Regions from separate parts of the Cytobacillus sp. C11.1 genome, predicted to be linked through region 2. Evidence: a T-box and tRNA genes for the amino acid it is inferred to sense, from the RefSeq annotation. Region 2 holds a T-box; the other regions hold tRNA genes.
What was found. A T-box is a leader RNA that pairs with one kind of tRNA and senses whether it is charged. The one in region 2 lies ahead of thrS (threonine--tRNA ligase), so its partner is inferred to be a tRNA-Thr.
Positions count from the first base shown of each region.

Region 1: it has a tRNA-Thr gene. The T-box ahead of thrS (threonine--tRNA ligase) is inferred to sense a tRNA for this amino acid. The anticodon was not compared.
Region 3: it has a tRNA-Thr gene. The T-box ahead of thrS (threonine--tRNA ligase) is inferred to sense a tRNA for this amino acid. The anticodon was not compared.

Region 1 is NZ_CM176935.1:720,238-730,127, reverse strand. Features, by position in the region: rRNA gene AC3ZVC_RS03705 (16S ribosomal RNA) at 1-210, shown strand, start outside; rRNA gene AC3ZVC_RS03700 (23S ribosomal RNA) at 520-3,453, shown strand; rRNA gene rrf (5S ribosomal RNA) at 3,578-3,694, shown strand; tRNA gene AC3ZVC_RS03690 (tRNA-Asn) at 3,714-3,788, shown strand; tRNA gene AC3ZVC_RS03685 (tRNA-Thr) at 3,825-3,897, shown strand; tRNA gene AC3ZVC_RS03680 (tRNA-Glu) at 3,926-4,000, shown strand; tRNA gene AC3ZVC_RS03675 (tRNA-Val) at 4,005-4,080, shown strand; tRNA gene AC3ZVC_RS03670 (tRNA-Thr) at 4,089-4,164, shown strand; tRNA gene AC3ZVC_RS03665 (tRNA-Tyr) at 4,261-4,344, shown strand; tRNA gene AC3ZVC_RS03660 (tRNA-Gln) at 4,411-4,485, shown strand; tRNA gene AC3ZVC_RS03655 (tRNA-Lys) at 4,641-4,713, shown strand; tRNA gene AC3ZVC_RS03650 (tRNA-Gly) at 4,780-4,854, shown strand; tRNA gene AC3ZVC_RS03645 (tRNA-Ala) at 4,860-4,935, shown strand; gene rocF (arginase) at 5,515-6,420, shown strand; gene AC3ZVC_RS03635 (Spo0E family sporulation regulatory protein-aspartic acid phosphatase) at 6,461-6,619, opposite strand; gene sigW (RNA polymerase sigma factor SigW) at 6,796-7,359, shown strand; gene AC3ZVC_RS03625 (zf-HC2 domain-containing protein) at 7,377-8,006, shown strand; gene cdaA (diadenylate cyclase CdaA) at 8,207-9,034, shown strand; gene AC3ZVC_RS03615 (CdaR family protein) at 9,027-9,890, shown strand, end outside.
Region 2 is NZ_CM176935.1:1,966,075-1,975,964, reverse strand. Features, by position in the region: gene AC3ZVC_RS09770 (M42 family metallopeptidase) at 1-207, opposite strand, end outside; gene AC3ZVC_RS09765 (dUTP diphosphatase) at 392-883, opposite strand; gene AC3ZVC_RS09760 (sigma-w pathway protein ysdB) at 1,038-1,451, shown strand; gene AC3ZVC_RS09755 (TVP38/TMEM64 family protein) at 1,482-2,051, opposite strand; gene AC3ZVC_RS09750 (DUF1294 domain-containing protein) at 2,116-2,388, opposite strand; gene rplT (50S ribosomal protein L20) at 2,794-3,153, opposite strand; gene rpmI (50S ribosomal protein L35) at 3,180-3,380, opposite strand; gene infC (translation initiation factor IF-3) at 3,396-3,899, opposite strand; ribosomal protein L20 leader region at 4,080-4,203, opposite strand; gene thrS (threonine--tRNA ligase) at 4,526-6,457, opposite strand; T-box leader at 6,582-6,801, opposite strand; gene ytxC (putative sporulation protein YtxC) at 6,863-7,735, opposite strand; gene dnaI (primosomal protein DnaI) at 7,883-8,812, opposite strand; gene AC3ZVC_RS09715 (replication initiation and membrane attachment family protein) at 8,812-9,890, opposite strand, start outside.
Region 3 is NZ_CM176935.1:1,766,161-1,776,050, forward strand. Features, by position in the region: gene AC3ZVC_RS08730 (GNAT family N-acetyltransferase) at 1-520, shown strand, start outside; gene AC3ZVC_RS08735 (hypothetical protein) at 561-737, opposite strand; rRNA gene AC3ZVC_RS08740 (16S ribosomal RNA) at 1,404-2,953, shown strand; rRNA gene AC3ZVC_RS08745 (23S ribosomal RNA) at 3,263-6,197, shown strand; rRNA gene rrf (5S ribosomal RNA) at 6,324-6,440, shown strand; tRNA gene AC3ZVC_RS08755 (tRNA-Val) at 6,450-6,525, shown strand; tRNA gene AC3ZVC_RS08760 (tRNA-Thr) at 6,547-6,622, shown strand; tRNA gene AC3ZVC_RS08765 (tRNA-Lys) at 6,653-6,728, shown strand; tRNA gene AC3ZVC_RS08770 (tRNA-Leu) at 6,738-6,822, shown strand; tRNA gene AC3ZVC_RS08775 (tRNA-Gly) at 6,832-6,906, shown strand; tRNA gene AC3ZVC_RS08780 (tRNA-Leu) at 6,914-7,002, shown strand; tRNA gene AC3ZVC_RS08785 (tRNA-Arg) at 7,019-7,095, shown strand; tRNA gene AC3ZVC_RS08790 (tRNA-Pro) at 7,101-7,177, shown strand; tRNA gene AC3ZVC_RS08795 (tRNA-Ala) at 7,191-7,266, shown strand; tRNA gene AC3ZVC_RS08800 (tRNA-Met) at 7,290-7,366, shown strand; tRNA gene AC3ZVC_RS08805 (tRNA-Ile) at 7,384-7,460, shown strand; tRNA gene AC3ZVC_RS08810 (tRNA-Ser) at 7,476-7,568, shown strand; tRNA gene AC3ZVC_RS08815 (tRNA-Met) at 7,587-7,660, shown strand; tRNA gene AC3ZVC_RS08820 (tRNA-Asp) at 7,664-7,740, shown strand; tRNA gene AC3ZVC_RS08825 (tRNA-Phe) at 7,900-7,972, shown strand; tRNA gene AC3ZVC_RS08830 (tRNA-Gly) at 7,991-8,064, shown strand; tRNA gene AC3ZVC_RS08835 (tRNA-Ile) at 8,069-8,145, shown strand; tRNA gene AC3ZVC_RS08840 (tRNA-Asn) at 8,156-8,230, shown strand; tRNA gene AC3ZVC_RS08845 (tRNA-Ser) at 8,236-8,326, shown strand; tRNA gene AC3ZVC_RS08850 (tRNA-Glu) at 8,333-8,404, shown strand; gene AC3ZVC_RS08855 (hypothetical protein) at 8,560-8,757, opposite strand; gene glgB (1,4-alpha-glucan branching enzyme) at 8,982-9,890, shown strand, end outside.

The sequences.
Region 1 (9,890 bases), 1.2 Mb from region 2:
AGCCGGAATCGCTAGTAATCGCGGATCAGCATGCCGCGGTGAATACGTTCCCGGGCCTTGTACACACCGCCCGTCACACCACGAGAGTTTGTAACACCCGAAGTCGGTGGGGTAACCTTTTGGAGCCAGCCGCCTAAGGTGGGACAGATGATTGGGGTGAAGTCGTAACAAGGTAGCCGTATCGGAAGGTGCGGCTGGATCACCTCCTTTCTAAGGATATTTACTTGAGACGTGACGTGTTTTGTTCGTTTAGTTTTGAGAGACCAATCTCTCATTGAATTATTCGTTCTTTGAAAACTAGATAATGTTAATGAAGAAGCAATAACCGAGTAATCGCCATCTTAGTTTTTTTCTCTTATGTAAGTTTTTTAAAACCAAGTAAGAGCACAAACCATGAGGACGATGAGCGGCAAGAAGATCAAGGAAGCGACCGAACGAGCACCGGAGCGTACGAGAGTACGTGAGGAGCACAGTGACGAAGCTGACGCAGAGATTCGCAGTCGATCATTGGCCGAAGTAGGTTAAGTTAGAAAGGGCGCACGGTGAATGCCTTGGCACTAGGAGCCGATGAAGGACGGGACTAACTCCGATATGCTTCGGGGAGCTGTAAGTAAGCTTTGATCCGGAGATTTCCGAATGGGGAAACCCCCTATCCGTAATGGGATAGGATCTTTACCTGAATACATAGGGTATTGAAGGCAGACCCGGGGAACTGAAACATCTAAGTACCCGGAGGAAGAGAAAGCAAACGCGATTCCCTGAGTAGCGGCGAGCGAAACGGGATTAGCCCAAACCAAGAGGCTTGCCTCTTGGGGTTGTAGGACACTCTACACGGAGTTACAAAGGAACGAGGTAAATGAACAGGTCTGGAAAGGCCGGCCAGAGAAGGTAAAAGCCCTGTAGTTGAAACTTCGTTCCCTCCAGAGTGGATCCTGAGTACGGCGGGACACGAGAAATCCCGTCGGAAGCAGGGAGGACCATCTCCCAAGGCTAAATACTCCCTAGTGACCGATAGTGAACCAGTACCGTGAGGGAAAGGTGAAAAGCACCCCGGAAGGGGAGTGAAAGAGAACCTGAAACCGTGTGCCTACAAGTAGTTAGAGCCCGTTAATGGGTGATAGCGTGCCTTTTGTAGAATGAACCGGCGAGTTACGATTACATGCAAGGTTAAGTTGACAAGACGGAGCCGCAGCGAAAGCGAGTCTGAATAGGGCGAATGAGTATGTGGTCGTAGACCCGAAACCAGGTGATCTACCCATGTCCAGGGTGAAGTCCAGGTAACACTGGATGGAGGCCCGAACCCACGCACGTTGAAAAGTGCGGGGATGAGGTGTGGGTAGCGGAGAAATTCCAATCGAACTTGGAGATAGCTGGTTCTCTCCGAAATAGCTTTAGGGCTAGCCTCATGTAGTAAGAGTCTTGGAGGTAGAGCACTGTTTGGACTAGGGGCCCTCATCGGGTTACCGAATTCAGACAAACTCCGAATGCCAAAGACTTATCCATGGGAGTCAGACTGCGAGTGATAGATCCGTAGTCAAGAGGGAAACAGCCCAGACCACCAGCTAAGGTCCCAAAGTATACGTTAAGTGGAAAAGGATGTGGAGTTGCTTAGACAACCAGGATGTTGGCTTAGAAGCAGCCACCATTTAAAGAGTGCGTAATAGCTCACTGGTCGAGTGACTCCGCGCCGAAAATGTACCGGGGCTAAACGTATCACCGAAGCTGTGGATGGACATCTGCGATGTCCGTGGTAGGAGAGCGTTCTAAGGGCGTTGAAGCTAGACCGCAAGGACTGGTGGAGCGCTTAGAAGTGAGAATGCCGGTATGAGTAGCGAAAGATGGGTGAGAATCCCATCCACCGAATGCCTAAGGTTTCCTGAGGAAGGCTCGTCCGCTCAGGGTTAGTCGGGACCTAAGCCGAGGCTGAAAAGCGTAGGCGATGGACAACAGGTTGATATTCCTGTACCACCTCTTTACCGTTTGAGCAATGGGGGGACGCAGGAGGATAGGGTAAGCGCGCTGTTGGATATGCGCGTCCAAGCAGTTAGGCCGGTAACGAGGCAAATCCCGTTACCATACAGGCTGAGCTGTGACGGCGAGGGAAATTTAGTACCGAAGTTCCTGATTCCACACTGCCAAGAAAAGCCTCTAGCGAGGGAAAAGGTGCCCGTACCGCAAACCGACACAGGTAGGCGAGGAGAGAATCCTAAGGTGAGCGAGAGAACTCTCGTTAAGGAACTCGGCAAAATGACCCCGTAACTTCGGGAGAAGGGGTGCTCATTAGGGTGAATAGCCCTGATGAGCCGCAGTGAATAGGCCCAGGCGACTGTTTAGCAAAAACACAGGTCTCTGCGAAGCCGCAAGGCGAAGTATAGGGGCTGACGCCTGCCCGGTGCTGGAAGGTTAAGAGGAGAGGTTAGCGCAAGCGAAGCTTTGAATCGAAGCCCCAGTAAACGGCGGCCGTAACTATAACGGTCCTAAGGTAGCGAAATTCCTTGTCGGGTAAGTTCCGACCCGCACGAAAGGCGTAACGATCTGGGCACTGTCTCAACGAGAGACTCGGTGAAATTATAGTACCTGTGAAGATGCAGGTTACCCGCGACAGGACGGAAAGACCCCGTGGAGCTTTACTGTAGCCTGATATTGAATTTTGGTACAGCTTGTACAGGATAGGTAGGAGCCGTAGAAACCGGAGCGCCAGCTTCGGTGGAGGCGTCGGTGGGATACTACCCTGGCTGTATTGAAATTCTAACCCGCGCCCCTTATCGGGGCGGGAGACAGTGTCAGGTGGGCAGTTTGACTGGGGCGGTCGCCTCCTAAAAAGTAACGGAGGCGCCCAAAGGTTCCCTCAGAATGGTTGGAAATCATTCGCAGAGTGTAAAGGCACAAGGGAGCTTGACTGCGAGACCTACAAGTCGAGCAGGGACGAAAGTCGGGCTTAGTGATCCGGTGGTTCCGCATGGAAGGGCCATCGCTCAACGGATAAAAGCTACCCCGGGGATAACAGGCTTATCTCCCCCAAGAGTCCACATCGACGGGGAGGTTTGGCACCTCGATGTCGGCTCATCGCATCCTGGGGCTGTAGTCGGTCCCAAGGGTTGGGCTGTTCGCCCATTAAAGCGGTACGCGAGCTGGGTTCAGAACGTCGTGAGACAGTTCGGTCCCTATCCGTCGTGGGCGCAGGAAATTTGAGAGGAGCTGTCCTTAGTACGAGAGGACCGGGATGGACGCACCGCTGGTGTACCAGTTGTCTTGCCAAAGGCATCGCTGGGTAGCTATGTGCGGAAGGGATAAGTGCTGAAAGCATCTAAGCATGAAGCCCCCCTCGAGATGAGATTTCCCATAGCGTCAAGCTAGTAAGATCCCTGAAAGATGATCAGGTTGATAGGTCAGAGGTGGAAGCGTGGCGACATGTGGAGCTGACTGATACTAATCGATCGAGGACTTAACCAAGTTATTGGTGAAACTCGGCAATTCTTCTTCATTCATTATCTAGTTTTGAGGGAACGAAAATTTAAAATTTCCTCTTGAAAAATCATAAAAAGACGGTATAATAATACTTGTCTTTGAAAAATAGTCTGGTGGCGATAGCGAGAAGGTCACACCCGTTCCCATACCGAACACGGAAGTTAAGCTTCTCAGCGCCGATGGTAGTTGGGGGCTGTCCCCCTGTGAGAGTAGGACGCTGCCGGGCTGTTTCATTATACCACTATTCCGCAGTAGCTCAGTGGTAGAGCATTCGGCTGTTAACCGAACGGTCGCAGGTTCGAATCCTGCCTGCGGAGCCATTTTCATAAAGACCTTATTGGGACTTATGAGCTGTTGCTTCCATAGCTCAGCAGGTAGAGCACTTCCATGGTAAGGAAGAGGTCACCGGTTCGAGCCCGGTTGGAAGCTCTTTTAGAAAAAACAACTAGATTTATCAGGCCCCTTGGTCAAGCGGTTAAGACACCGCCCTTTCACGGCGGTAACACGGGTTCGAATCCCGTAGGGGTCACCATTTTGGAGGATTAGCTCAGCTGGGAGAGCATCTGCCTTACAAGCAGAGGGTCGGCGGTTCGATCCCGTCATCCTCCACCATTTAACTTGCCGGTGTAGCTCAATTGGTAGAGCAACTGACTTGTAATCAGTAGGTTGGGGGTTCAAGTCCTCTCGCCGGCACCATGCTTCTAACTTCCTTGATTAACTTCAGCGGAAGCATGCGAAAAATCCCGAAGGGATTTTGAGCAGTTATAAGGATCGAAGCACCTTTTACCATTCGGAGGGGTAGCGAAGTGGCTAAACGCGGCGGACTGTAAATCCGCTCCTTCGGGTTCGGCAGTTCGAATCTGCCCCCCTCCACCATTTATTTTTAATAAAAACAGCAAAAACTGGACAAGCTATGAATGTCCTTTTTATTTTGTTAATTATTGGGCTATAGCCAAGCGGTAAGGCACCGGACTTTGACTCCGTCACTCGCAGGTTCGAATCCTGCTAGCCCAGCCATTTTTATGAGCCATTAGCTCAGTCGGTAGAGGATTGAGAAAGTTTGCAACATCGAAGCAAAACTTCAGCGAATAGCAGGCTGTAGCAATCTGCGACAAAAACCGAAGGGTTTTGGAGCACCTCTGCAATCTCAGTTTAGGCAACAATTTATTTCCGAGCCATTAGCTCAGTCGGTAGAGCATCTGACTTTTAATCAGAGGGTCGAAGGTTCGAGTCCTTCATGGCTCATCTTTAGCAATAACATAGACCTTGGGAATCGATTCCTGAAGGTCATATTTTTGAATAAAATTGTTTGCGGAAGTAGTTCAGTGGTAGAACATCACCTTGCCAAGGTGGGGGTCGCGGGTTCGAATCCCGTCTTCCGCTCCAAGAATGGGGCCTTAGCTCAGCTGGGAGAGCGCCTGCTTTGCACGCAGGAGGTCAGCGGTTCGATCCCGCTAGGCTCCACCATCATACATATAGTAAATCCTTAAGCCTACTTGGCTTAAGGATTTTTTGTTTTTATAACTTTGATATATAACTACTCGATAGGCTTACTAGATCAAGCAGCTAGAACTCATTAGCAGCGGGAAGTGGCGCAAAAAATCCAAAAGTGGCACGTAAATCAGTCAAAGTGGTTCATATGTTTAAAAAGTGACGCATAAACAGCTGAAAGTGATACATAAATTAGAAAAGTGATTCATAAGTGAAAATTTAAGAAAGAATTGCTGGATTTTAAAAGGGGATTATCCATTGTTCTGAAAGAATCTAGCCTGCTGTCATAGTTTATTCTCGATTTTCAGTGTATTATTTGTAATTTTCAGCAGTTCGTTCGTTAAATTTCATGGTTTATTAGCTTGTTTCTCTGATTTGTTCGCAATGTTCACTATTGAACTGTACAAACGGAGTGAGGAGCAATATAAAATGCTCTCCCAAATACTTTTTCTCTTTCCTTGTTAACCGCATATATATACACGATTTTGTCGAGTTGAGTCATGTGTTTGAAAGCGGTTAAAATAATAGTATGAAGGGAAAGGGAGGACACAGATTATGAAAAGACAGAAATTATCGATAATTGGAATGCCTATGGATTTGGGTCAGATGCGACGCGGTGTGGATATGGGGCCAAGTGCGATTCGATACGCTGGCGTGAATGAGCGATTAAAGAGTTTATTTGAAGAAATCCATGACCAGGGTGATATTGCAATTGGAAGACCGGAAGTACAGGTAGATCCGGAATCCAATCTTAGAAACTTGGATTTAATAGCAGAAAAGACAGAAAAGTTGTCCGAAGAAGTAGATAAGGCTATAGAGGCGGGATCATTTCCATTGGTGCTTGGCGGTGACCACAGCATTGCCATTGGAACATTAGCTGGTGTATCCAAGCATTACAAGAATCTAGGGGTTATCTGGTATGATGCCCATGGTGATTTAAATACAGCGGAAACCTCGCCATCCGGAAATATTCATGGGATGCCTCTTGCAGTCAGCCTTGGAATCGGTCATACGCTATTAACGAATGTCGGCGGATATGGCCCAAAGGTAAAGCCGGAGAACATTGTTATTATCGGTGCGAGATCTTTGGATGAAGGTGAAAGAGAACTTATTAAAGAAAAGGGCATAAAAGTTTACACAATGCATGAAATTGATCGTCTCGGTATGACAAAGGTCATGGAAGAGTCTATTACATATTTAAAAGATCGCAATACGGATGGCGTCCACCTGTCACTGGATCTTGATGGGCTGGATCCGCATGATGCACCAGGGGTTGGAACACCGGTAATTGGCGGAATCAGCTACCGTGAGAGCCACTTGGCAATGGAAATGCTCGCGGAGGCTCAAATTATTACATCGGCAGAATTTGTGGAAGTAAATCCAATTCTGGATGATAAAAATAAAACGGCTACTGTAGCAGTAGCACTTATGGGTTCATTGTTTGGAGAGAAGCTTCTTTAAGAGCAGCAAAAAAGATGAGCAGAACCGCTATGAGTTCTGCTCATTTTTTTGATGTAAGTATATAGTATTTATTTAGAAGTCGATCGAGCTTAATGCTAGTTTCTACTACCCGATGGTTAGTAAATGAAGTAACTGCTGCTAACTGTACCATTTCCGACCGGCAATCCTCAATATCTCTTAATAAGTCATCTACAAACACCGTAACCAACCCTTTTCCATAATTTTAGTACTTTTATACCCCTGATAAAATTTTTTTAAACCAGAAGAAGTAAATATTTGTTAATATAGAAAATGAATGTTTTTTATAAAAAAATGAAACCTTTTCCGCTATCGATTCGTAATATCGATTAGCCGCAGTGGAGCGGAGGTAAAAAAATGGAGACAGTCGTAAAGAAAAGGATCAAGCAAGTATTAAAAGGCGACCAGGATGCTTATGCTGAAGTAGTTGAAATATATAAAGATAAGGTGTTTCAAATTTGTTTCAGAATGCTGGGTAACAGGCATGAAGCCGAAGATATTGCGCAGGAAGCATTTTTAAGGGCATATGTGAATATCAGCAGCTTTAATATTGAATTGAAGTTTTCTACGTGGCTATATCGGATTGCCACTAATCTCTGTATAGACAGGATAAGGAAAAAGAAGCCGGATTATTACCTGGATGCAGAAGTTGCGGGCACGGATGGGCTTAATATGTATTCTCAAATTGCCTCGGATGCCAGGCTGCCTGAAGACGATGTGGAAAGCTTGGAGCTGCAGGAGACGATTCAAAGGGAGATATCCAAGCTGCCTGAAAAGTACCGATCAGTTATTGTACTGAAGTATATTGAAGAGTTATCGTTAAATGAGATCAGTGAAACGCTGGATCTTCCTTTGGGGACGGTTAAAACCCGGATTCACCGGGGCCGGGAAGCGCTTAGAAATCAATTACGATATGTTTAGTAAAGAGGGTGAGAACTTTGAAATGTCCAGCAGAAATTATTCTTTATATGCATGAGTATTTAGATGAAGAGATCTCAGCCGAACATGAAAAGGAATTAAGGGTACATCTTCAAACCTGTGAAGAGTGCCAAAATCATTTTCACGAGTTGAAAAAAACGATAGCTTTAGTACAAAGCACTTCACATATACAGGCACCAGAAAATTTTACAGCTAAAGTGATGGCGAAACTGCCAAAGGAAAAACGCAAGGTCGGTGTACAGCGCTGGTTCAGGCAGCATCCGCTTTTAACCGCAGCTTCCCTATTTCTTGTATTAATGATGGGCAGCCTTGTCTCTTCTTGGGATCAGGACCACCAGTTATCAGTTTCCAAACAGCCAAATCTGGTTGTGCAAAATGATAAGGTTATTGTTCCAGAAGGGGAAATTGTTAAAGGTGATGTTGTTGTAAAAAATGGAACTTTGGAAATTCAAGGTCAAGTAGAAGGAAATGTTACTGTCATTAATGGGGAGCAGTATATGGCTTCTGCAGGAAAAGTAACGGGAGAAATAGAAGAAGTTAACGCCATTTTTGAATGGATTTGGTACCACATTAAAAAGGCATCAAAGGATATTGTTAGTGTCTTTGACAATGATGAATCAGAGAAATAAAAATAGCTAATAAAAGAATCCCTGCTCTAGAGCAGGGATTCTTAATATCAGCGCAATAAATTTTCCAGCTGTTTGCGTGGCCGCAAAATTGGAATTAGGTTTAAATATGATATAATATGAAAGTTACATATATAAAGGAACATACCATAGCTTGAACGTAAAGCTTATAGCTTTTGAAATATATATTTGGAGGAAGGACAATGTCGTTTGCAGATTTCTCTATTTTGAAATTGTTGGCTAATACAATAGACATTCTCCTTGTTTGGTACGTCATCTATAAACTCATAATGATTGTCAAAGGAACGAAGGCTGTCCAATTGCTAAAAGGTATATTTGTCATTATCCTTGTTAAAGTGGCAAGCGACAAGTTCCACCTGCAAACGTTAGGATGGATGATGGAACAAGTGCTTCTTTGGGGATTTCTTGCCGTTATTATTATTTTCCAGCCGGAGTTGAGGAGAGCGCTGGAACAATTGGGAAGAGGGCGATTCTTCTCGAGGAGCGGAAATCAGGAGGAGGAAGACCAGGAGAAACTGGTGGAATCTATTGCCAAGGCGGTAGATTACATGGCTAAACGCCGAATTGGCGCACTTATTTCGGTTGAACGGGAAACTGGGATGGGGGATTATATTGAAACGGGCATACAGCTTGATTCGAAAATCTCATCGGAGCTTCTCATTAATATATTTATTCCGAACACCCCGCTGCATGATGGAGCTGTCATCATTCAAAAAAATTGTGTTGCTGCTGCAGCCTGTTACTTGCCGCTGTCGGAGAGCCCCTTTATCTCAAAAGAGCTTGGCACCAGACATAGGGCGGCTTTAGGTATAAGTGAAGTAACCGACAGCATTACAATTGTTGTTTCTGAGGAAACGGGAAGTGTATCTTTAACAAAGAATGGTGAGCTGCACCGTGATTTAAAATCGGATGCTTTTAAAGACATGCTTTCGAATGAATTGCTGGCTCAATATAAAATAAAGCAGACTTCTTCAGGTCGTTGGAACTGGAGGGGGAAAAAGAATGGATAAGTTCATTGATAAACTTGTCGATACCCGCTGGTTTATGAAAGTAGTTGCCTTGATATTGGCCCTCTTTCTATTTGATTCTGTATACGATGCAGACAAAGAATTAAAGGATGTAAATGTTCCTGGTGAAAAGGACTCCGAGGTCATTGCAGATGTACCGGTGAAAAGTTATTATGATACCGAAAATCTGGTGGTGACAGGTATTCCGGAAACAGTCGATTTGACTATCACAGGTCCAAAAAGCCACCTGCAGCCGGCTAAAACGCAAAGAAACTTTGAAGTCTATGTGGATTTATCGGATGCAGAAGTAGGAAACGAAAGAGTTGAAATAAAAATCAGGGATATCTCCGACAAGTTAAAAGTTACAATTGATCCACAATATGCAAATGTCACCATACATGAGAAAGTGACACAGGAGTTTAGAGTGGAAGCAGAATTTAATAAAAGCTTGCTTGGCGAAGGGTATACATCCGAAGCAGCGGCGGCAGAACCCAATACAGTCAAAGTTACCGGATCAAAAGAGGTTATTGAACGAATCAGCTTTGTAAAAGCCACCTTAGATTTAAAAGGGCCTATTACAGAGACAATAACAGAGGAAGCAACGGTAAGGGTGCTGGACCGTGAGATGAACAAACTTGATGTCATTGTGGAACCTCAAGTGATTCGGGTAACCGTACCAGTCCAGCAGTTAAGCAAAACGGTTCCTATTACAATCGTCCGCAAAGGGAATCCGCAAAATGGCGTTACTATTAATTCTGTTGAACTTGATGTAAATGAGGCTGTGATTACCGGTCGTGAAGATGTTCTGAATGAGACAGAAAGTGTAAGAGTGGAAGTGGATGTGAGCCGGATACAAGAA
Region 2 (9,890 bases):
GAGGTGGCCGGCTACCATAATTTTAGGGCCGTCTTCTTTACCGGTCTTTTTAGCAATTAAGCTTCCCAGTCCGTCAGTTGTCACTTCATCAGCAAATGCTGTTATGTACTTTTTCATTACCTCGCGCGGTTCGCGCTCATTGCCCGGAATCCCTTTGGCATCTGTTAATTCCTTAAGCATTGTTAAAGTTTCATCTAATTTAGCCATCATTTCGACTCCCTTAATATGTATTCATCCCTATTATACCGAACCTGCAATTCAATATAAAGAATTATCAGACGGAAACCTAATCCGGCTCAAGACGGACATTAGTTTTATAACTCTCCTTAAACTTACCCGTAGGTTTTCACTCAACTCAATGCCAAAATCAACATTGAGCATATCCTGGCTTTTAGTATCCTTCCGCCTGCCTTTTATAATTCACTTCATTTTTGTCTATATACGCCTTTTCAATGTCTGAAGGAGTGAATCCCAGCATTTCTCCAAGATTTAAATAGGCTGAAAAAAGCTGTTTGTAACGGTTAAGTGAAGGGCTTGTCCGAAATTTGCCGATTCCATCATAAACCGATAAAAATTGACCAGCCACAGACTCTTCTTTATCTAAAGTGATGCCATAATCTTCTTCCTGGTCAAATCCGCACTCAATGCCAAGAGATAAAATGAAATGTATACCGTCCACAAACTCTTCCAATACTGTTTCCTGAGGGGAAGAAGGCTTGTGGCTCCAAAACTTAAAGCACCTAGTTTCGTTTGCCAGCTCCCCCAGCTCAACAAGCAATGCAAGTACTTTACGTTCGAATAAATCTTCATCCTGCAATTGATGATTTGTTTCTATATGACTGTCCAATGCCTTTTGCATTTGAAATAATTGCCGATATTTCATTCTCCACCATCCTATTTCCTTATTAAAGATAAGCTGCTTAAATAATACTTTATGATTTGTAAAGTCAAAAAGATTATAACAAATCGCTCTAAAGTTGAAACCTTTTTTAACTTCAACCGTAAAGTAAAGAAAATATTATTGGAGGGCTGTTAATATGTGGCTCCTGCGCATGCTGCTGTTCGCACTTATCCTTTTTCTCCTCTACACTGCGGTAAAATATCTTCTGAATTCGAAGCGAAAACTTGAACTTGCCCACGAACAAAAACGTTATTATTTTTGGGATGACCAGGAAAATGTCCGGAAAAACTTCCTGATTACGTATAAAGGTGTTTTATTTGAAGGCGAAAAATATCTTGGCACTACGGACAATGCTTTTGAAGTTGTTTCCATTTTTATCTGGCCGCGCAGTATTGCTGCCCTTAAAGGGATGGTTCGGGAAGATTTTATTTTTATTGAACGAAAAATCACTGAGGCCTATCCGAATGCTAAGATTGACTGGAAAAGCCCCGTTAAAGAGTTTATGCATAAAACCAATTCCCCAGGCGAGCTTTTCAAAGATCATATGTAAAAAAACGTTCGGGCCACCCGAACGTTTTTTTCATGCTGCTTTAAAGAATTCCTTCCATTTTATAACGGTTACTTTTTCCCTTAACACAAAAACTAAAATAGCAAGAGAAAACAAGATTAACAGAATCATGGATGGAGTAAACCGGCTGATAAACTCCCCAAACACGGTATAAAAGATTGCAAGGGGCAAATTGCTGACCCAGGAATTTTTCACATACTCATTAAAATTCTTGTTTCTCTCCATCAGGCAAAAGTTAAGCAAATGATAGTGAATAAACGGAATAAGCCTTAAGACAGTTACCTGCCCGACAGTCAGATTCCGGTACTCGCCGAACCATCTTTTTTTTAATAATGAAAGCTTTTCGTGCGTTCTTGGCATTTTGCTGATCATAAAATAAAAGAGAATGCTGCTCATCATTAATCCGATAATCGAGAATACAGAGCCAAAAAAGCTTCCAAACAGAACCCCCCCTGACACGCAAACAAGCGGGACGGGAATAAATAAAACCTGCCGTATAATATGAAAAAAAATAAAAGCAATGGGAGCAAGAATTCCAGCAGTCTCCACGATCACAAACAACAGCGACAAATGATCATTCATGCATCCACCTTCTCCCTGCTGTCATTCTGGGTGTTCACTAAAGCTTATGGAGGGCCATGCCTGCTTATGACAATTGAATGGTAAGGTACAGAATTAATCCAGCTTCCAGCAAAGCTAGAGCAGGCAATCCAAATTTAAATTGCAGATGCTTTGTTTTATGCCTAAATTTGTTCATTCCAAATGTCATCCCTGCAGCACCGCTAAAGAAAGCCAAAAGCCACAGATTCTTTTCACTGATCCTGTACTGATTTTTTTTCGCCTTTTCTTTATCCAGCTTCATTAAGAAAAAACCGGCAATATTCATAATCAGATAAATGAGAACAATTAATTTAATCATGCATGATCTCCTTTGTATGTATTACGCCTGTAATGAGCTTAAGAGAAGTGGGGCATTTTGTCTATATGTAAATAGCAATGTTCTTATGAAGGATTGCTATGCTCTTAAAAATATAGCTCTGTTAAAGCTTACTATTAGTTTTTCACTGAGGTGATTGGAGTGGAAGGAGCTCGATCCTCAAAAATGCTATCGCATTTCCTTCGTGCGGTGAGTATTCAAGGATGCTTATTCAAAGTCCTGCGGGAGGAGTGGGATAGGTGAGACCCCACAGGCGCTTGCACCGAGGAGGCTCACCGCCCGCCCCGCGTTCGCTGAGTGCCTGGAGCGGAAATCAACACCCCCATTTAACAGTGCTAAGAAATAAAAAAGCCACTCCCGTTTAGAGAATGGCTGGTGAATTATATATTATTTGCTAAGCTGCTGCTTTGCAACTGATGCTAATTCAGCAAATGCTTTTTCGTCAGCGATTGCTAATTCAGCAAGCATTTTGCGGTTAACTTCGATGCCAGCAAGCTTTAAACCGTGCATTAAACGGCTGTAAGAAAGACCGTTCATGCGAGCTGCTGCGTTGATGCGAGTAACCCAAAGTTTGCGGAAGTCGCGCTTTTTCTGGCGACGGTCGCGGTATGCATACATTAGGGATTTCATAACCTGCTGGTTAGCAACTTTGTATAATGTATGTTTTGAACCGAAATAACCTTTAGCTAATTTAAGAACTTTTTTACGACGTTTGCGAGTAACTGTACCGCCTTTTACACGTGGCATATTATTTCCCTCCTAATTTCGAGATATTACTTAAGATTTACTAGTAAGTTACGGATGCGCTTGTAATCGCCTGAAGAAACAAGAGTTCCTTTGCGAAGCTTACGCTTTTGTTTTTGAGATTTGTTAGCGAACATATGGCTTCTGTAAGCATGAGAACGCTTCAGTTTACCAGAACCTGTTCTTTTGAAACGCTTAGCAGCGCCGCGGTGAGTTTTCATTTTTGGCATGGGGAATTCCTCCTCTTACTTGTCGTTTTTCGGTGCTAAGACCATAAACATGCTTCGGCCATCCATTTTCGGATGTGATTCCACTGCTGCAACTTCATTGCAAGCTTCCGCAAAGCGGACTAGAACACGCTGGCCAATTTCCTTATGCGTAATGGCACGTCCTTTGAATCGGATCGATGCTTTTACTTTATCGCCTTTTTCAAGGAATTTAATAGCATTGCGAAGCTTAGTATTAAAGTCATGTTCTTCAATAGTCGGACTAAGGCGAACCTCTTTAATACTGATAATCTTCTGGTTTTTGCGAGCTTCTTTCTCTTTCTTCTGCTGCTCGAACTTGAACTTTCCGTAGTCCATGATACGGGCTACAGGAGGTTTCGCATTCGGTGCAACCAGAACAAGATCAAGATTTGCACGAGAAGCAATTTCAAGTGCGTCGAATTTTGATTTAATTCCTAACTGCTCGCCGTTTTGGTCAATAAGACGGACTTCGCGGGCGCGAATGCCCTCGTTTAACAACATATCTTTGCTAATAGCTAGACACCTCCAAGGTTTAATGCGAACACAACGTTTGGGTCAAGAAAAGCGCAAGCGCCTGCTGGAGATTGACAGCTTCATAAGCTGCCAACTGCACCGGACCAAAGCTGAATCGCAAGTTATGCAACATTTCTCTTCCACAGAGGGAAACAGAACTGTTTTTAACCAAATAAAAAAGTGCGGATGAAAACACCCACACTTACGTATATAAACAGAAAATGTTCACGTAAAACCTGCCAACTGCACTTTGCGTCAATCAGGTGAGAAGCGGGTGCTTCTTCTTTTCCTCAAACTGTATTCAATTACCTTAGATACTATATCACAAAGTATGATTTCGTGTCAAACGAATAACTTTTATCACAACGAAGAAAAGCATAACAAAATATATCTCTTTTTGCAATATGGTTTTGCTAATTTCTTTTAAAAAGAAATAAGTCCCAGTTTTTTTCAAGATTTAAAATATATAAACGAATTTATATATATCAACGAAAACCGCCCATATATCAACGAATTTTCCATTATATCAACGAAAATCACCATCTATCAACGAATCGTTAACAGAGTTTAAAATAGAAAAGGGCTGCAGACTGCGCAGCCCTTTCATACCTATATTAGCGTTTAACTTCAGCTTTTAAAGCTGAGATGAAATCTTCAAATGGAACTGTTTCTGATTTTTGCTCTCCATACTTGCGGACATTGACAGCTTTTTCAGTTACTTCATTGTCTCCGACTACAAGCATGTAAGGAGTTTTTTGCATTTGCGCTTCACGGATCTTATAGCCGATTTTTTCATTGCGGTCGTCAAGCTCAACGCGGAAGCCTTCTGCCTGAAGCTGCTCCTGTACTTGTTTTGCATAATCAAAATGCACATCAGGAGACACCGGAATGACCTGAACTTGAACAGGCGCTAGCCATGTTGGAAATGCTCCTTTGTATTCTTCAATCAGGAATGCCACAAATCGTTCCATTGTGGATACAACACCGCGGTGGATAACTACAGGGCGATGAGGCTTTCCATCTTCTCCTACATATGTTAAGTCGAAACGTTCAGGCAATAAGAAGTCAAGCTGGACAGTCGATAATGTCTCATCTTTGCCAAGGGCAGTTTTAACCTGAACATCCAATTTCGGGCCGTAAAAAGCTGCTTCGCCTTCTGCCTCAAAGTAATCCAGGCCAATTTCATCCATGGCTTCTTTCAGCATTGCCTGTGCCTTTTCCCACATTTCATCGTCATCGAAATATTTCTCAGTATCTTGAGGATCCCTGTAGGATAGACGGAATGAATAATCACTAATATCGAAGTCCTTATATACCTCTAGGGTCAAATGAACAACACGCTTGAATTCTTCCTTAATCTGGTCAGGACGTACAAAGATGTGCGCATCATTGAGAGTCATACCTCGCACGCGCTGAAGTCCTGATAGGGCTCCTGACATTTCATAGCGGTGCATTGTTCCAAGTTCTGCAATGCGGATAGGCAGCTCTCGGTAGCTGTGAATGCCGTTTTTGTAAATCATCATGTGATGCGGGCAATTCATCGGACGTAGAACCAGCTGTTCATTATCCATTTCCATCACAGGGAACATGTCCTCCTGATAATGGTCCCAGTGTCCGGAAGTTTTATAAAGATCTACACTTCCCATGATTGGAGTGTACACATGGTTATAACCTAATCTTTCTTCCTTATCAACAATATAGCGTTCGATGTTGCGGCGGATTGTTGCCCCTTTCGGCAGCCATAAAGGCAAACCTTGGCCAACCTTTTGAGAGTTCATGAACAGGTTAAGCTCTTTGCCGATTTTACGGTGATCACGCTCTTTTGCTTCCTCGAGCAAACGTAAATGTTCAGCCAGGTCTTCTTTTTTGAAAAAGGCTGTTCCATAAATACGCTGAAGCATTTTATTATCACTGTTGCCTCTCCAGTATGCACCGGCAATGCTTAATAATTTAAACTCTTTCAGCTTTCCTGTTGACGGAACGTGAACGCCTCGGCATAGGTCAAAAAACTCACCCTGCTCATAGATTGTTACTGTTTCATCTTCTGGAATGGCTTCAATCAGTTCAAGCTTATATTCATCACCAATTTCCTTATACATCTCGACAGCTTCATTACGGCTGACTTCTTTGCGGATGATATCAATATTTTCATTAATGATTTTTTTCATTTCTTTTTCAATTACAGGAAGGTCCTCCGGCGACAGGGATTCTTCCAGGTCTATGTCATAATAAAACCCGCCTTCAATAACTGGTCCGACACCTAGCTTTACATTTTTATATAAACGCTTTATCGCCTGCGCCATCAAGTGGGCAGTACTATGACGCAGAACCTCCAGCGCGTCGCTGCTGTCAGCTGTAACAATTTCAATAGCCCCATCCTTTTCAATTGGACGCCGAAGATCATACATTTCTCCATCCAGCTTACCGGCAATCGCTTTTTTCTTCAGGCCAGGGCTGATCGAAGCTGCGATATCTTCTGTTGTCGTTCCCTTTGGAAACTCCTTTACAGCACCATCTGGAAACGAAACTTTAACAACTTCAGACATGATATTTCCTCCTTTTTATGTTAGCGCAAGATATCTGAATTCAGAGTTCCTGCGTTTCAACCTGTTATAGATGGCCATGTTAATAACCTGAAACTCAGCCAAAAACAAAAAAACCCGCCCCTAAAAAAGGGACGAGTTATTATTAACACGTGGTTCCACCCTACTTCTCACTTTCCAATACGAAAAATGACTCTGTAGTAAGATAACGGTCTTTTACCGCCAGCCCATTTCCTGGCTGGAGTTCAGAGGCGGTAAGCATTCGAATCGTGTTAGGAAGGTTTCAGCCTTGCCTTCCCTCTCTTTGAACCGTATAAGAATACCCTTATCCTCATCGCAACTTTTGCTTGAATAACATAATATGTACGTTATTATAGTTTGTTATTTCAGGAAAATCAAGGGTATATCTTACATTTTTTCATCAGCTGCGAAAGGATAGATTCTTTTATTTTCGTAAAAGCCTGAAATAGAATCCAGTACAAGTCTTTCTTCGAATATATTGCGGATCGTTCTGACCAATGGCTGTTCATAGTCATCAGAATATAGATAAATGCACGATGGTGCAATGGAGAGAAGTGGCGCAATCGTTACGGAGTCCACATATACCGGATGATTGGATAAAAGTTTCCGGTCAATCATTCTTAGAAGCTCTCCCCGCTTTATTTCATAAAATTGCTCATCATAAAAATGAATGCCCTCATCCATAAGTACATGGATTGTATCCAGCTTTGCCTGCCTGCCTGATAAAAAATCTCTTAATGTTTGAATAAACATTTGGTATTCCTGCTCCATTTTATACTCATCGATGGATACTTCCACATATTTGGCCATTTGATCCATAAGCGGACGCATCCGAAACTTTACAAAGGAATCAAAAGAAAACGATATATTATTCTGAAACAGCTGATCGATTGCACTTTTCAAACTTTCCTTAACATCCACATCGCTTACAAATGCAGCTAGATCCTCACGGTTTCCTTCCAAAATGGAGCGGATAATTTCAAGAATTTGCTGCTGTTCACACTCATCTTCATAATAATAGTTTTCCATCAGGATTCTTCTAAACCAATCATCCTGCTTCCTGTTGACGATAAACTGGTAAAATACTTCTTTTACAGACTCCAAATCTTTTAGATTATTTTCAATAAGGATTTTAACTATATGTTGACCTTCAAATTGAAGAGTTTTTTTATCGGTTTGGTTAGAATACAGCAGCCGTTCATGAAGATGCTCATGAAAATTCATTGCATCTGTACTGCTTTGGAAAATGATTTCGATCAACCAAATCCCCCCTTTATACAAATCTCTGTTCTATGTATATGGAGAACCTGGCCAAATTAGAAGTCAGGTTTGTTCTTTTAACAATTTAATACAAGGAAAAATAGCATACAGAAGAAGCTGCCGGACATTTCACGGCAGCTTTCTTTGTTAAACTCTTCTGTTAGGGCCTTCCACAAGGACAGGATCTGCAAGGTATTTGATCCGCTCCATAATCCTTCTGGCCTTCATCTTTTCTTCTTCACCGCGCTGGCTGTAGGATAGATGATGCTCCAGCCCTTGGAAATCGAAGTTAGAGGTGAAAAAGGTAGGAAGGCTTTCCTGCATGCGGAACTGGAGAATTGGACCTAAAATTTCGTCCCTTGTCCAGCTTGACATCGTTTCGGCACCAATATCATCAAACATTAAAACCGGCGCTTTTTTAATTGTTTCAATCTTGCTATTTAAAGTATGGTCTCCAATTGAGTTCTTTAATTCCCTGAACAGCTCAGGGACATACACAATCATAGAGGAAACCTTTTTACTTGCCAGCTCATTGGCAATTGCTCCAAGCAAATAGGATTTACCGACACCGAACTTACCGTAAAAATAAATCCCCTTTTTCTTAGATCCTGGCTGATAGTCCATTACGAATGAAGCAGCTTTATCTACTGCCATGATACGATCGTCATCATCATAGACCGAGTCAAACGTGGCATGCAGAATATCAGTTGGGACATACAGACTCTGGATAAGCTTTTCATTTTTCCGCTTCTCATCATACATAACCTTGCGGGGGCATTTATCGTACTTCAAATCAATAATACCCATTTGAATAACAAGTTCAGGGTGATAGCCCTGCATAAAATTGATGCAGCCTTCAAGACTGGGGCATTTATTGCACTCCTTGCTTTGCTGTGTATATTCAAATAACTTGATCAGGCTTTTTTCAACCATTTCAGATGTCACTTCATCCTTATGGTCCCTCAAAAAAGCCTTTACCTCCGGGTGATTCAGCGTTTGATTACGCATCATTTCATACCTTTTTTGGAAGCCTTCATTGCCCGCAAGGCGCCTAAGTGTTTCATTGATCTTTTCCATCAATCAGTCACCTCCTGTGATCGAAGTTTTTTCAGTTTTTCTTTAAGCTCTCTTTTTTTCATTTCAAGTTCATCCTGATCCTTGCCGCTCTTATTCGGCTGGTCATCTGGTTTTTTACTGCTTGTTTCACTTTTATCATCAAACCAGTCAGGAAGCATTTCTGTCCTGATAGGCTGCTTTCTATTTGCTTTTTTATTAGGTGTTTTCTTTCCTTCTGCCCAGTCAAGATATTGGCGGTGCTCTTTTTTAGCTAAAAGCATGGCCTCCTGTGGGGTCTTGATCTTTTTTCTGGCCCAGTGACCCGCTATTTTTTCAACGTAGCCTTTGGTCAATTTCATATCTGTTTTTAGCATAACATATTGAATGAGTACATTAATTACCCCTGGCAAAAGCTTTTGCTGGAACATGACATCCTCAATTATTTGCAAGTCACTTTTTGATGGCTCTGCTCCTCCGGATATATCTTTTAAAAGCTCCCTAGGTGATGTGACTTCCAAATAACGGATCAATTCCTCTTCCTGCGTCTTTGGCTCATTTTTATGAGTTTGATGCACAGCAGGCTGTATCCGGTCAATAAGGGATGGAAGCTGATCCTGGTTTTGAAATTGATACCAATCGCGTGCAGATTTCCTTAATTCTTCAACATTAATCTCATTGTCGACATTTACAGCACTGATCACTATATTTTTCATTTGAATCGGGTCAATTCCATACAAAAAAGCAAGATTGCTGATGGATTCCTTTACTTTAGCTGTAAGGGCTTTTTTCGGAACAAGCGACTCATTCAGCCCTGCCTGAAGCAAATCAAAGTTAAAAGCTTCATTGGAGATCTGGATTCCCTCTTGTTCTTGTCTGCCTATATACCCCAGCCCCTTCGGCTCGTTCATAAGCTGCTCCATATCCCTGTCAACCTCAAAAGTGCCTGGATGCCCTGATTTATATACATCCTGAAAAGCTTTGGTTACTTCTTGATACCCTTGTTTTGGATGCACCTTTTGATCCGAAAAGAAGCGTTTCAGCCTCATAAATTGGTTTTTTCCCAATTTTTTGTAGAGATAAATATTTAACATGCCATCAA
Region 3 (9,890 bases), 200 kb from region 2:
CAATGATGCAAGAGCTATTGCGGAAGTACATGTGAAAAGCTGGCAGGAGACCTATAAGGGGATTTTGGAACAGGGGTTTCTGAGTAACCTTAAAGTTGAAAGCCGCGAAAAGATTTGGCTGGAAGCTCTCGGTACAAAGAAAGAGAATGACTTTGTTTTTGCAGCAGAAACTGAAGAAGGACAAATTGTTGGGTTTGCAGCAGTGGGACCTGAGCGTACGAAACGGTTTGGTGCTGATGGTGAATTATATGCGATCTACCTTTTAGAAAATTACCAAGGAAACCAGATAGGAACAAAGCTTTTTCTGGCTGGTGTCGAAGAGCTTTCCAAAGCGGGATTCAAATCGGTCCTAGTTTGGGTGCTTGCAGATAATAAAAGCAGGCAGTTCTATGAAAAATTCCATCCAGAGAAAGCAGATGAAGAGGAAATAACGATAGCGGGCACAAGATGTGTGGAAGTTGCTTATGTGTGGAGTGATATAAAAGGGCTTATTAATAGTTTAGAAAAAAGTATTCAATAAATTTCCTTATAAAAAAATCTCCCGCAAAGTGGGAGATTTTTTATATAAATACATACGTAAGTCCGGAGAAAATAAATGCTGCTGTAACCGAAAGTATGAAGGTGCCCCCATAGACCTCTTCATCGGAATTCGCTATTTTAATTCCTTCTGCATACGCATAAGCAAACAGATATACTGCCATGATTACTGATAGATATAGTGCTGCGGTTTCCAGCATAATTCACACCTTCCGTTTTAATAGTAGAGTTAATAGATTTTATGAAGTTCAGACTAAAACTATTACTATTTCTTAACTCCTCTAATGGGTATATGGATAAAATATAATGTGGAAAAAGTGTATAAAGTTATCCACATCTTGTGTATAACCTTGTTGACAACTTATATTAAAGGGAGTGAAAAGTGGATAAGTATGTGGGTATATGGGGGAGAACACTACTGAATTGAGTTCTTACCTATATAATGTTATTGGACGGCAGAATAGAACAGTGTAAAAACGGAATATTTATTCAGAGGTTAAACAAAAAGCTATCAAGAGGTTGAATTTCTGATGAATAACATTATATAGAGGGAAGAATGAACGTTATAGTTTATATACCTAATTAATAGAGAAGTAAACTTTTTTTCTAAAATTATATTGCAAACATTTCTTATGCATGGTATATTAATTCTTGTCCTCAGCGAGACAAGTTAAACAACTTAATTTACTTTAAAAAAGTTATTGACTTTTAATTGGGTGACATGTTATATTAATAAAGTCGCTTCTGAGCGATAAGGTAAAATGTAGCAAAGAGAAAATTGATCTTTGAAAACTAAACGAACAAAAACGTCAACGTTAATTCTTTAGTCTTTTTTGAAAAGACAACTTATGAGCTTAATCAACTCTTATATGGAGAGTTTGATCCTGGCTCAGGACGAACGCTGGCGGCGTGCCTAATACATGCAAGTCGAGCGGACGGATGGGAGCTTGCTCCCTGAAGTCAGCGGCGGACGGGTGAGTAACACGTGGGCAACCTGCCTGTAAGACTGGGATAACTTCGGGAAACCGGAGCTAATACCGGATAACTCTTTCCCTCACATGAGGGAAAGCTGAAAGATGGTTTCGGCTATCACTTACAGATGGGCCCGCGGCGCATTAGCTAGTTGGTGAGGTAACGGCTCACCAAGGCAACGATGCGTAGCCGACCTGAGAGGGTGATCGGCCACACTGGGACTGAGACACGGCCCAGACTCCTACGGGAGGCAGCAGTAGGGAATCTTCCGCAATGGACGAAAGTCTGACGGAGCAACGCCGCGTGAGTGATGAAGGTTTTCGGATCGTAAAACTCTGTTGTTAGGGAAGAACAAGTACCGGAGTAACTGCCGGTACCTTGACGGTACCTAACCAGAAAGCCACGGCTAACTACGTGCCAGCAGCCGCGGTAATACGTAGGTGGCAAGCGTTGTCCGGAATTATTGGGCGTAAAGCGCGCGCAGGCGGTTCCTTAAGTCTGATGTGAAAGCCCCCGGCTCAACCGGGGAGGGTCATTGGAAACTGGGGAACTTGAGTGCAGAAGAGAAGAGTGGAATTCCACGTGTAGCGGTGAAATGCGTAGAGATGTGGAGGAACACCAGTGGCGAAGGCGACTCTTTGGTCTGTAACTGACGCTGAGGCGCGAAAGCGTGGGGAGCAAACAGGATTAGATACCCTGGTAGTCCACGCCGTAAACGATGAGTGCTAAGTGTTAGAGGGTTTCCGCCCTTTAGTGCTGCAGCAAACGCATTAAGCACTCCGCCTGGGGAGTACGGCCGCAAGGCTGAAACTCAAAGGAATTGACGGGGGCCCGCACAAGCGGTGGAGCATGTGGTTTAATTCGAAGCAACGCGAAGAACCTTACCAGGTCTTGACATCTCCTGACAACCCTAGAGATAGGGCGTTCCCCTTCGGGGGACAGGATGACAGGTGGTGCATGGTTGTCGTCAGCTCGTGTCGTGAGATGTTGGGTTAAGTCCCGCAACGAGCGCAACCCTTGATCTTAGTTGCCAGCATTCAGTTGGGCACTCTAAGGTGACTGCCGGTGACAAACCGGAGGAAGGTGGGGATGACGTCAAATCATCATGCCCCTTATGACCTGGGCTACACACGTGCTACAATGGATGGTACAAAGGGCTGCGAGACCGCGAGGTTAAGCGAATCCCATAAAACCATTCTCAGTTCGGATTGCAGGCTGCAACTCGCCTGCATGAAGCCGGAATCGCTAGTAATCGCGGATCAGCATGCCGCGGTGAATACGTTCCCGGGCCTTGTACACACCGCCCGTCACACCACGAGAGTTTGTAACACCCGAAGTCGGTGGGGTAACCTTTTGGAGCCAGCCGCCTAAGGTGGGACAGATGATTGGGGTGAAGTCGTAACAAGGTAGCCGTATCGGAAGGTGCGGCTGGATCACCTCCTTTCTAAGGATATTTACTTGAGACGTGACGTGTTTTGTTCGTTTAGTTTTGAGAGACCAATCTCTCATTGAATTATTCGTTCTTTGAAAACTAGATAATGTTAATGAAGAAGCAATAACCGAGTAATCGCCATCTTAGTTTTTTTCTCTTATGTAAGTTTTTTAAAACCAAGTAAGAGCACAAACCATGAGGACGATGAGCGGCAAGAAGCTCAAGGAAGCAACCGAACGAGCACCGAAGCGTACGGGAGTACGTGAGGAGCACAGTGACGAAGCTGACGCAGAGATTCGCAGTCGATCAGCGGCCGAAGTAGGTTAAGTTAGAAAGGGCGCACGGTGAATGCCTTGGCACTAGGAGCCGATGAAGGACGGGACTAACTCCGATATGCTTCGGGGAGCTGTAAGTAAGCTTTGATCCGGAGATTTCCGAATGGGGAAACCCCCTATCCGTAATGGGATAGGATCTTTACCTGAATACATAGGGTATGGAAGGCAGACCCGGGGAACTGAAACATCTAAGTACCCGGAGGAAGAGAAAGCAAACGCGATTCCCTGAGTAGCGGCGAGCGAAACGGGATTAGCCCAAACCAAGAGGCTTGCCTCTTGGGGTTGTAGGACACTCTACACGGAGTTACAAAGGAACGAGGTAAATGAACAGGTCTGGAAAGGCCGGCCAGAGAAGGTAAAAGCCCTGTAGTTGAAACTTCGTTCCCTCCAGAGTGGATCCTGAGTACGGCGGGACACGAGAAATCCCGTCGGAAGCAGGGAGGACCATCTCCCAAGGCTAAATACTCCCTAGTGACCGATAGTGAACCAGTACCGTGAGGGAAAGGTGAAAAGCACCCCGGAAGGGGAGTGAAAGAGAACCTGAAACCGTGTGCCTACAAGTAGTTAGAGCCCGTTAATGGGTGATAGCGTGCCTTTTGTAGAATGAACCGGCGAGTTACGATTACATGCGAGGTTAAGTTGACAAGACGGAGCCGCAGCGAAAGCGAGTCTGAATAGGGCGAATGAGTATGTGGTCGTAGACCCGAAACCAGGTGATCTACCCATGTCCAGGGTGAAGTCCAGGTAACACTGGATGGAGGCCCGAACCCACGCACGTTGAAAAGTGCGGGGATGAGGTGTGGGTAGCGGAGAAATTCCAATCGAACTTGGAGATAGCTGGTTCTCTCCGAAATAGCTTTAGGGCTAGCCTCATGTAGTAAGAGTCTTGGAGGTAGAGCACTGTTTGGACTAGGGGCCCTCATCGGGTTACCGAATTCAGACAAACTCCGAATGCCAAAGACTTATCCATGGGAGTCAGACTGCGAGTGATAAGATCCGTAGTCAAGAGGGAAACAGCCCAGACCACCAGCTAAGGTCCCAAAGTATACGTTAAGTGGAAAAGGATGTGGAGTTGCTTAGACAACCAGGATGTTGGCTTAGAAGCAGCCACCATTTAAAGAGTGCGTAATAGCTCACTGGTCGAGTGACTCCGCGCCGAAAATGTACCGGGGCTAAACGTATCACCGAAGCTGTGGATGGACATCTGCGATGTCCGTGGTAGGAGAGCGTTCTAAGGGCGTTGAAGCTAGACCGCAAGGACTGGTGGAGCGCTTAGAAGTGAGAATGCCGGTATGAGTAGCGAAAGATGGGTGAGAATCCCATCCACCGAATGCCTAAGGTTTCCTGAGGAAGGCTCGTCCGCTCAGGGTTAGTCGGGACCTAAGCCGAGGCTGAAAAGCGTAGGCGATGGACAACAGGTTGATATTCCTGTACCACCTCTTTACCGTTTGAGCAATGGGGGGACGCAGGAGGATAGGGTAAGCGCGCTGTTGGATATGCGCGTCCAAGCAGTTAGGCCGGTAACGAGGCAAATCCCGTTACCACACAGGCTGAGCTGTGACGGCGAGGGAAATTTAGTACCGAAGTTCCTGATTCCACACTGCCAAGAAAAGCCTCTAGCGAGGGAAAAGGTGCCCGTACCGCAAACCGACACAGGTAGGCGAGGAGAGAATCCTAAGGTGAGCGAGAGAACTCTCGTTAAGGAACTCGGCAAAATGACCCCGTAACTTCGGGAGAAGGGGTGCTCATTAGGGTGAATAGCCCTGATGAGCCGCAGTGAATAGGCCCAGGCGACTGTTTAGCAAAAACACAGGTCTCTGCGAAGCCGCAAGGCGAAGTATAGGGGCTGACGCCTGCCCGGTGCTGGAAGGTTAAGAGGAGAGGTTAGCGCAAGCGAAGCTTTGAATCGAAGCCCCAGTAAACGGCGGCCGTAACTATAACGGTCCTAAGGTAGCGAAATTCCTTGTCGGGTAAGTTCCGACCCGCACGAAAGGCGTAACGATCTGGGCACTGTCTCAACGAGAGACTCGGTGAAATTATAGTACCTGTGAAGATGCAGGTTACCCGCGACAGGACGGAAAGACCCCGTGGAGCTTTACTGTAGCCTGATATTGAATTTTGGTACAGCTTGTACAGGATAGGTAGGAGCCGTAGAAACCGGAGCGCCAGCTTCGGTGGAGGCGTCGGTGGGATACTACCCTGGCTGTATTGAAATTCTAACCCGCGCCCCTTATCGGGGCGGGAGACAGTGTCAGGTGGGCAGTTTGACTGGGGCGGTCGCCTCCTAAAAAGTAACGGAGGCGCCCAAAGGTTCCCTCAGAATGGTTGGAAATCATTCGCAGAGTGTAAAGGCACAAGGGAGCTTGACTGCGAGACCTACAAGTCGAGCAGGGACGAAAGTCGGGCTTAGTGATCCGGTGGTTCCGCATGGAAGGGCCATCGCTCAACGGATAAAAGCTACCCCGGGGATAACAGGCTTATCTCCCCCAAGAGTCCACATCGACGGGGAGGTTTGGCACCTCGATGTCGGCTCATCGCATCCTGGGGCTGTAGTCGGTCCCAAGGGTTGGGCTGTTCGCCCATTAAAGCGGTACGCGAGCTGGGTTCAGAACGTCGTGAGACAGTTCGGTCCCTATCCGTCGTGGGCGCAGGAAATTTGAGAGGAGCTGTCCTTAGTACGAGAGGACCGGGATGGACGCACCGCTGGTGTACCAGTTGTCTTGCCAAAGGCATCGCTGGGTAGCTATGTGCGGAAGGGATAAGTGCTGAAAGCATCTAAGCATGAAGCCCCCCTCGAGATGAGATTTCCCATAGCGTCAAGCTAGTAAGATCCCTGAAAGATGATCAGGTTGATAGGTCAGAGGTGGAAGCGTGGCGACATGTGGAGCTGACTGATACTAATCGATCGAGGACTTAACCAAGTTATTGGTGAATACTCGGTAACACTTCTTCATGCATTATCTAGTTTTGAGGGAATGAAAAATATTAAATTTCCTCTTGAAAAATCTTAAAAAGACGGTATAATAAACCTTGTCTTTGAAAAATAGTCTGGTGGCGATAGCGAGAAGGTCACACCCGTTCCCATACCGAACACGGAAGTTAAGCTTCTCAGCGCCGATGGTAGTTGGGGGCTGTCCCCCTGTGAGAGTAGGACGCTGCCGGGCTTTAATAATGGAGGATTAGCTCAGCTGGGAGAGCATCTGCCTTACAAGCAGAGGGTCGGCGGTTCGATCCCGTCATCCTCCACCATTGAATTTAAATGTACAAGCTGCCGGTGTAGCTCAATTGGTAGAGCAACTGACTTGTAATCAGTAGGTTGGGGGTTCAAGTCCTCTCGCCGGCACCATTTTCTCTTCAATCTCTTTGAGATTTTTATGAGCCATTAGCTCAGTCGGTAGAGCATCTGACTTTTAATCAGAGGGTCGAAGGTTCGAGTCCTTCATGGCTCACCATTTAAATATGCGGGTGTGGCGGAATTGGCAGACGCACCAGACTTAGGATCTGGCGCCGCAAGGCGTGGGGGTTCGAGTCCCTTCACCCGCACCATTTATTTTTGCGGAAGTAGTTCAGTGGTAGAACATCACCTTGCCAAGGTGGGGGTCGCGGGTTCGAATCCCGTCTTCCGCTCCATTTAATTGCCGGGGTGGCGGAACTGGCAGACGCACAGGACTTAAAATCCTGCGGTAGGTGACTACCGTACCGGTTCGATTCCGGTCCTCGGCACCAGTTGAATTTTAAAAACGCGCCCGTAGCTCAATTGGATAGAGCGTTTGACTACGGATCAAAAGGTTAGGGGTTCGACTCCTCTCGGGCGCGCCATAAAACGGGGAGTAGCTCAGCTTGGTAGAGCACTTGGTTTGGGACCAAGGGGTCGCAGGTTCGAATCCTGTCTTCCCGACCACTAGATACTAAATGGGGCCTTAGCTCAGCTGGGAGAGCGCCTGCTTTGCACGCAGGAGGTCAGCGGTTCGATCCCGCTAGGCTCCACCATAAATATAATATCATATCATTTTGGCGGTGTAGCTCAGCTGGCTAGAGCGTACGGTTCATACCCGTGAGGTCGGGGGTTCGATCCCCTCCGCCGCTACCATTTTTATAAACGAAGCTGGACCTTTAGCTCAGCTGGTTAGAGCAGACGGCTCATAACCGTCCGGTCGTAGGTTCGAGTCCTACAAGGTCCACCATTTTCACTTATATACGGAGGAATACCCAAGTCCGGCTGAAGGGATCGGTCTTGAAAACCGACAGGCGGGTCAAACCGCGCAGGGGTTCGAATCCCCTTTCCTCCTCCATTATTTTAATACTATTACCGCGGGGTGGAGCAGTCCGGTAGCTCGTCGGGCTCATAACCCGAAGGTCGCAGGTTCAAATCCTGCCCCCGCAATCTGGTCCGGTAGTTCAGTTGGTTAGAATGCCTGCCTGTCACGCAGGAGGTCGCGGGTTCGAGTCCCGTCCGGACCGCCATTTTTATAATATGGCTCAGTAGCTCAGTCGGTAGAGGATTTTAAAAGAATGCAGCTGCGAAGCATTAACATCCCTGAATGGCATGCTTTTAAAATCTGCAACAAAGAACACAGTGCTTTGGAGCACATGTTTCAAGCTTTAGGATTACTAATTTTATATGGCTCAGTAGCTCAGTCGGTAGAGCAAAGGACTGAAAATCCTTGTGTCGGCGGTTCGATTCCGTCCTGAGCCACCTTTTATACAACCTAATGCGGGTGTAGTTTAGTGGTAAAACCTCAGCCTTCCAAGCTGATGATGAGGGTTCGATTCCCTTCACCCGCTCCAAAATGGGCCTATAGCTCAGCTGGTTAGAGCGCACGCCTGATAAGCGTGAGGTCGATGGTTCGAGTCCATTTAGGCCCACCATTTTGATTGTTCCGCAGTAGCTCAGTGGTAGAGCATTCGGCTGTTAACCGAACGGTCGTAGGTTCGAATCCTACCTGCGGAGCCATATATGGGGAAGTACTCAAGTGGCTGAAGAGGCGCCCCTGCTAAGGGTGTAGGTCGGGCAACCGGCGCGAGGGTTCAAATCCCTCCTTCTCCGCCATATATTGGCCCCTTGGTCAAGCGGTTAAGACACCGCCCTTTCACGGCGGTAACACGGGTTCGAATCCCGTAGGGGTCATACAAAAAAGCTGTCAACATGATGTTGGCAGCTTTTTTGTTGTCCTTTTTCTTTTGTCTGTGTTAAAGCTTTATGCTTATTTTAGCACCTGTGTATTGGAGCAGAGCTCAACAGCAAGGTTAACACTCCCATTGTTTAAAAGTGGGCTTTACCTCCTAATCAAACTTCTCTTCCTTCTCACTCAGCTTATTCCCTGGATTATTCAAATCAATTTCCGAAGAAACCCCTGTGTATGGTCCTCTGAACATATCTCCTGTGGCCAGGATTTTTCCATCAGGTGCTTCAAATAGTGGAATCTTCACTTGGTCTTTATTTGCCTCGTTTAATAAAAATTCTTCTTCTTTATTACTCAAAATATTATTCTCCCTTCATTTATTGCTTGCATAGTTTGTGTTATTTTGTCTAAGTTTGTTCCAGATTATGTCGAAGGCTGCTGAATAAAGTAAAAACGTTCCGGTTTTTAGCGCATTTTGAATGTTACTGTCATAAAATTAAAAAAACTTTTACAAGGATTTTTTCTTCCTTGCACGAATATAAAAGGAAAGTCATAAGAATTTGAGACTGGGTGGGGAGAAGGATGCTAGTGGATACTTTGTTTCCAACCGATTATCAGCTGCATTTGTTCCATGAAGGAACATTTTTTGAGAGTCATCAGTTATTTGGTGCGCATGTAGTTGAGGAAGATGGAAGAGTTTTTACCCGTTTTTGTGTTTGGGCACCGAATGCTGAAATTGTCAGATTAGTCGGTGATTTCAATGATTGGAATGGAGAAGGCTATACCTTACATAGAGTGAATAATGAAGGTGTTTGGTTTATTCAGCTGGATGAAGACATGCAGGGTGCCTTGTATAAGTATGAAATTAAAACAAAGGAAGGAATGGTTTTACTAAAGTCAGATCCGTACAGCTTCCATTCAGAGGTCAGACCCAATACGGCTTCTATTGTGTCTTCATTGGAAGGCTATCAATGGAATGATAGCAAATGGATGCAGAAAAAGGAGAAGAAGAAGATTTATTCAGAGCCTGCTGTTATTTATGAGGTGCATTTGGGGTCCTGGAAAAAGAAAGAAGATGGCAGCCTGCTTTCTTACAAGGAGCTTGCAGATGAACTGATTCCTTATGCAGTGGAGCATGGCTTTACCCATATTGAACTGCTTCCTGTCATTGAGCATCCGCTCGACGCCTCCTGGGGCTATCAGGGAACGGGCTATTATTCGGCAACAAGCAGATATGGGACTCCGCATGAACTTATGTATTTTGTTGACCAGTGCCACCAGCATGGGATTGCTGTGATACTGGACTGGGTTCCAGGGCATTTTTGCAAGGATGCCCATGGCCTTTATCAGTTTGACGGAACCTATTTGTATGAGTACGAAACTGAAGGAGACAGAGAGAATCGTGTTTGGGGAACAGCCAATTTTGATCTTGGCAAAAATGAAGTGCAAAGCTTTCTCATCTCCAATGCTGTTTTTTGGATGGAAAACTAT